2 regions of the Lysobacter sp. CCNWLW3 genome follow, and region 2 is predicted to be linked to the other one. Evidence: riboswitches for the same ligand, from Rfam matches in the RefSeq annotation. Region 2 holds a riboswitch; the other holds the start of a gene.
What was found. Region 2 has a riboswitch for cobalamin ahead of V1318_RS14845 (ribonucleoside-diphosphate reductase subunit alpha). Riboswitches for the same ligand answer to the same signal wherever they lie in the genome.
Positions count from the first base shown of each region.

Region 1: another riboswitch for cobalamin. It lies ahead of btuB (TonB-dependent vitamin B12 receptor); the one in region 2 lies ahead of V1318_RS14845 (ribonucleoside-diphosphate reductase subunit alpha).

Region 1 is NZ_JBAHWA010000013.1:43,361-46,549, forward strand. Features, by position in the region: gene btuB (TonB-dependent vitamin B12 receptor) at 1-1,154, opposite strand, end outside; cobalamin riboswitch at 1,278-1,510, opposite strand; gene V1318_RS16985 (TfoX/Sxy family protein) at 1,780-2,187, opposite strand; gene V1318_RS16990 (GAF domain-containing protein) at 2,184-2,666, opposite strand; gene V1318_RS16995 (TMEM175 family protein) at 2,746-3,189, shown strand, end outside.
Region 2 is NZ_JBAHWA010000009.1:43,094-46,282, forward strand. Features, by position in the region: gene V1318_RS14845 (ribonucleoside-diphosphate reductase subunit alpha) at 1-1,362, opposite strand, end outside; cobalamin riboswitch at 1,724-2,018, opposite strand; gene V1318_RS14850 (DUF2339 domain-containing protein) at 2,146-3,189, shown strand, end outside.

The DNA of each region.
Region 1 (3,189 bases), on a different contig from region 2:
CCGAACTGCTCGTTGTCGTCGCGGCGCAGGCTGGCCTCGATCGACTGCGCGCCGAAGCGGCCCTGGTACTGGACGAAGCCGGCGCGGTTGTCGCGTTCGCTCTCGTCGTAAGCCGTGTCGCTGTCGACGCGGTCGCGCAGCCAGTCGAAGCCGACGCTCAACAGCTGGCCTTCGCCGACGCCGAAATCGCCCTGCAGGGTGACGCTGTCGCGGTCGGTGGAGAAGAAACCGTTGGCCACGTCGCCGAGGAAGTTATCGGACGAGTCGCGGTTGCGGCCGGCGCTGAACTGCAGGCGCACGTCGTCGTTCGGGCGCCAGGTGGCCTTGCCGCCGATCACCTGCTGCACGACTTCGGAGTAGTTGACGAAGCTGCCGTCGTATTCGTTCTCGCCTTCGGCGCGCAGGGCGTGGCCTTCGAAGCTGAGCGTGTCGGTGGCGTCGAAACCGCCGCGCAGCGACAGCGAGCGGTTGCGGTAGCCGTCGCGGTCGGGCTCCTCGGTGAAGCAGCCGGCGAACAGGGTGCTGGAGCCGGTGCAGGCGTTGATGCCGTCGCTGCGCTGGTAGGCGGCGTCGGCGCCGAACCAGCCGCGGCCGAGGCGGCCGCCGATGCCGGCGCTGGCTTCGCGGCCGCCGTGGCTGCCGACGGTGACGCTGGCGCGCGGCGCGACGGCGCCGCGGTCGCGGCGGGTGAAGATCTGGATCACGCCGCCGATGGCGTCGGCGCCGTAGAGGCTGGAGCGCGGGCCGCGCACGATTTCGACGCGGTCGATCAGGGCCATCGGCAGATCCTGGAACGAGACCAGGCCGGAGGTCGGCGAGCCGATGCGGACGCCGTCGACCAGGACCAGCACGTGGTCGGTCTCGGCGCCGCGCAGCGACATCGTGGTCAGCTTGCCCAGGCCGCCCTGGTTGCCGATCGAGATGCCGGCGCGGCCGCGCAGCAGGTCGGGCAGCGAGCGCGCCTGGCTGCGGGCGATGTCGTCGCGGGTGATCACCTCGACCGGCGCGAGCGCGTCGTTGGCGCTGATCGCGGTACGGGTCGCGGTGACGACGACGTCGTCCAGATCGGTGGCCTCGTCGTTCGGCTGCGCCTGGGCGAGAGCGGGCAGGGCGAGGGCGGCGGCGATGGCCAGGGACAGCTTCGGAACACGCATGAGCAAACTCCAGGGGCGCGGCGGTCGTGCCGCGCCGTCGATCGAGGGAGTCGCGAGGAGAGAGGGCCGCGAATGCGGGCGCTGGACGCGCCGACGGTCGCCGCCGCGACGCCCTCCGCATCGCAACCAGTCGCGCATCGGGGCCGGTCTCCGGACTCGCGAGCCGGGACCGGGGTCCCGTGCGCGGCGCCTTCCCGTGCTGGGCACAGTGGCGGTTGCCGCGCTCGACTCGCTTACCGTTGCGGGGGCAGTGCCGGGCTGGCCCGATCGCGCTGATGGAGCGCTGGGGCGTCACCGGCTTCCCGTTTCAACCCTGACGGCGGATGCCGGGGGTCACCTCGAAGCGCGCGCAGTCTACGCGATTCGGGGGCAAGGGGGCCAAAGGGCTGGGGTTGGCGGCGCTTGGCGAGCCGGAGGAGGGGACGAGGGCTGGCGCGAGCGGGCTGCTAGCGCCTTGCCGTGCGCCCCCATCCGCCCTTCGGACACCTTCTCCCGCGGGCAGGAGAACGGAGGGGTCGGAAGGCTTCGCTACCGCCCTTCTTCCGCCACTGCAGAGGGCTTGCCCGCCAGTGGAAGCGGGCTTGGGATGGGCCCGCGCGAGGCGCGGCCCGAATCTCGCCCGGCCTTACTCGCGCTCTTCGGCCTCGTCGCGCCCTTCGCCCGCGGGCTCGTCGTCGAAGCCGTCGTCGTAGGACGGCGGCATCGCCACGGTGTCTTCGGTCAGCACCGTGGTGCGCACCGGGCCGGCGGCCGGGCGGTTGCGCGGCGCGGGCAGCAGGGCGGTGGCGGCCTCGGCGGCGGCGATCAGCTCGTTGCGGCGCTGGTCGGGGATCTCCTGCCAATGGCAGCCCAGCAGCGCGCCTTCGATCGCGTACAGCAGGTTGAGCGTGGGTTTGAAGCCGGCGCGCTTGACCCGCATGAAGGCCTCGACCGTGCCGATCGCGGCGATGTCCTCGTGCGAGCGCAGGCCGACCTGGCGCAGCCAGGCCGCGCTCTTGGGGCCGATGTTGCGCAGCTTGGGGGCGGCGGTCATCGCAGCGACTCCACGAAGGCCTGCGCGATCGCTTCCAGGCCGCGCTGGTCGTCGGCGTCGAAACGGTCGAGCTTGGGGCTGTCCAGATCGAACACGCCGATCAGCTCGCCGTTCAAGGACAAAGGCACCACCAGTTCGGAGTTCGACGCCGAATCGCAGGCGATGTGCCCCGGGAAGCGGTGCACGTCGGCGATGCGCTGGGTCTGGCCGGTGGACGCCGCGGCCCCGCACACGCCCTTGTCCAGCGGGATGCGGATACAGGCCGGCAGGCCCTGGAACGGCCCGACCACCAGCTCGCGGCCGTCGTAGAAGTAGAAGCCGACCCAGTTGAGGTCCGGCAGGGCGTGGTAGACCAGCGCCGACAGGTTGGCGGCGTTGGCGACACGGTCGCGCTCGCCCTCGATCAGGGCGCGTGCCTGGGCCAGGAGCAGGTCGTATTGTTCCGGCTTGCTGCCGGACAGAGGGTTGGCGGCGAACATAGCTTGAGTGTAGCAGCGGCACGCCCGGGCATTACCATGGCCGGATACCGCCCCCCGAAGTCCGTCTCCGAGGATGCCGATGACCGTGCCAGGCCCGAGCTTGCCCGCCTTCCGCGAACGCGGCCATCAGGTGACGCGGCTGGAGAGCTTCGTCGACGCCGCGTTCGCGTTCTCGCTGACCATGCTGGTGATCCTGTTCAACGAACTGCCCGACACCGTGGCCGAGCTGCGCGAAGTCCTGCGGCGGGTGCCGACCTTCGTATTCTGCTTCGTGCTGATCGCGCTGTTCTGGGGCGCGCACAACCTCTGGAGCCGACGCTTCGGCCTCGACGACGGCCGCTCGATCGTGCTCAGCCTGGCCCTGGTGCTGGTGGTGATGATCTACGTCTATCCGCTGCGCATGGTGGTCTCCAGCGCGATGGCGATGTTCACCGGCGCCTGGGTCAAGAGCGAACTGGGCATCGACCCCGTGCATTGGAATGCCGATCTGCAGACCGCCTTCATGGTCTATGCGGTGGGCTTC
Region 2 (3,189 bases):
CTCGTACATCTCGACGTGGTGCGAGAGGTTGATCGAGCCCAGGTTGCACACCGCCGTCTCGTCTTGCGAGGTGACCTCGAGGATCTCGGTGCACAGGTTGGACAGGTGGATGACGTTGCCGTCGCGCAGGGTCTGGTTGGACGCGCGGTTGGACTTGTCCTTGAAGTTCATCCAGCCGTTGCCGGTCTGCGCCAGGGTGCGCATCATGCGGCCGTAGATGTCGCGCGCCTTGACCTTCTTGACCGCCAGGCCGGCGGCCTCGGCGGCGTGGTAGGCGCGGTCGAAGGACTCGCCCCACAGGTCGGTCAACTGCGGCACCTTGGCCGGGTCGAACAGCGACCACTCGGCGTCGGCCTCGACGCGGCGCATGAATTCGTCCGGAATCCAGTTGGCCAGGTTGAGGTTGTGGGTGCGGCGCGCTTCGTCGCCGGTGTTGTCGCGCAGCTCCAGGAACTCCTCGACGTCGGCGTGCCAGGGTTCCAGGTAGACGCAGGCCGCGCCCTTGCGCTTGCCGCCCTGGTTGACCGCGGCCACCGAGGCGTCGAGGGTCTTCAGCCAGGGCACGATGCCGTTGGACAGGCCGTTGGTGGAGCGGATCAGCGAGCCGCGCGAGCGGATGCGGGTATAGCTCAGGCCGATGCCGCCGCTGAACTTGCTGAGCTTGGCCACGTCCATGTAGCGCTTGTAGATCGCTTCCAGCGAATCGTCGGGCGAGTCGAGCAGGAAGCAGCTCGACAGCTGCTCGTGGGTGGTGCCGGCGTTGAACAGGGTCGGCGAGGACGGGATGTAGTCGAGCTGGGCCATGCGCCGGTACAGCGCCAGCGCATCGCCGACGTCCTCGCTGAGCGCGCAGGCGATGCGCAGGAAGAACTGCTGCGGGGTTTCGATCACGGTGCGCGCGGTCGGGTGGCGCAGCAGGTAGCGGTCGTACAGGGTGCGCAGGCCGAAGTAGTCGAAGCGCGCGTCCAGGCTGCGGTCGATGGCGTCGTTGAGCTTGCGCGCGTTGGCCTGCACGAAGCCCAGCAGGCGGTCGTTGATCAGGCCCAGCTCGTGGCCGCGCACGACCGACTGCGAGAACGCGTGGATCTCGATGCCGGCGACTTCCTTCTCGATCACGTTGCTGAGCAGGCGCGCGGCGAGGCGGCCGTACTCGGGCTCCTCGGCGGTGAGCAGGGCGGCGGTGCGGATCGACAGTTCGTCCAGCTCGCGCGTGGTCGCGCCGTCGTACAGGCCGGAGATGGTGCGGGTGGCCACGCGCATCGGATCGACCGCGTACAGGTCCTCGCCGCAGCGGGTCACCGCGCGCACGATCTTGTTGAGGTCGACCGGCTCGCGGCGCCCGCTGCGCTTGGTCACGCTCATGGTCAGGTTGGCGGCCGGCGGGGTCAGGGCGAAGCCGGGGGCGGCGTCGGGCTTGCGCGCCGGCGCTTCGGCGGCGGGGGAGGTGCTCGCTGCGGCGGGCGCTTCGGTGGTGGTGGTCATAGGGGCTCCGATGCGTGGGCGCACGGGTCGCCGGCCTTCCCACGAGGGCCGACGTGCGCGGACGCAGGACGCAACGCCGGGGCTTCGGCGTTGCGGCTTGCGCCCCCGCGGGCGCGAAGTGTTCGAGGATGACGACAGGGTGTCGCGCAGCCCGAGACGGACCGCGGACCGCCATGGCGAACCGCGGCGGGGCGACACCGGCCGTCTTCCCCCGAAGACTCCTGAGCCGGTACCGCGCGGTGTGCGACGCGCGGTTGTCGGCAGGTCTTCGGGCTCGGGACTTGGAGCTAGAAGTGAGCGGGGAGAAGCGAGGAGCGAGTACCAGACCGCTCACACCTCACTTCTCTCCGCTCACTCCTGCCTTTACCTACTGGCGGCCGCTTCCCAGGCGCAGGGCGCCCAGTGCAATGACCGCGTTCGTTTCCCATACCGCTGCGGGGCAGCGCCGGCTTTGCCGCCGCCCTTTCGAGGCGGCTACGCACCGGCTTCCCTTTTAAGCCGATCTCGCGATCGGCACCGACGGACACAACATATTCGGGGTGCTTCGATCCGTCAACACGATATGTGGTGAGCGACCGCAGATTCGCAACAAAAACTTCGGCGCCGTTGCGGCGCCGCGCTTGGTGTTAACGTGCGTGGCGACAAGGACAGGGATGGGGCGCGATGGCAGGACTGGTGACGTTGTTGGTGCTGGTGCTGTTGACCGTGCCGGTACTGTTGATCATCGCCTTGGTCTCGATCTCCGGGCTCAAGGCCCGGGTCGGGCTGCTGGAGGAGCGGATCGCCGAACTCGCGCAGCGCGCCGCCGCGCGGCCGGCGGCGTCCGTGGCCGAAGAGGAGGCCGAGCGCGAACCGACCCTGGGCGAGCTCATGCGCGACGCGCAGGCGGCCCCCGCGCCGTCCACCGCCGTGCCCGCGCCGGTCGCGCCGCCGCCGCCCCAGGTCGCGCCGCCCGCCTCGATTCCCGGCGAACCGACCGCGCCGCCGCCCGCCGCCGAGCCGGCGCCGGCCGTGCCGCCGCCGCTGCCGGCGCCGGCCGTGCCGCCGCCGCTGCCGGCGCCGCGCCCGATTTTCGAGCCAGCGCCGCGCGCCCAGGTGCGCGCGCCGGCGCAGCCGGATCCGATCGAGCGCCTGGTCGGCGCGGTCAAGCGCTGGTTCACCGAAGGCAACGTGCCGGTCAAGGTCGGCATGCTGGTGCTGTTCGCCGGCGTCGCCGCGCTGCTCAAGTACGCCACCGATCAGGGCTGGATGCGTTTCCCGATCGAATTCCGCTTGGCCGGCATCGCGCTGGCCGCGCTGGCCGGGCTGGTGTTCGGCTGGCGCCAGCGCGAACGCAAGCGCAGCTTCGCGCTGAGCCTGCAGGGCGGCGCGATCGGCGTGCTGCTGCTGGTGGTGTTCGCGGCCTTCAAACTGTACGGACTGATCGAGGCCGGGCCGGCGTTCGCGCTCAGCATCGTGCTGGTCGCTGGCGCCGGCGTGCTGGCGGTGCGCCAGAACGCGATCGCGCTGGCGCTGCTGGGCATCCTCGCCGGCTTCATGGCGCCGATCTGGCTGTCGACCGGGCAGGGCAATCACGTCGCCTTGTTCAGTTACTACGCGGTGCTCAACGCGGCGATCTTCGCGATCGCCTGGTGGCGGCCGTGGCGCGCGCTCAACCTGCTCGGCTTCGTGTTCACCTTCGGCATCGGCACCGCCTGGGGCGTGCTG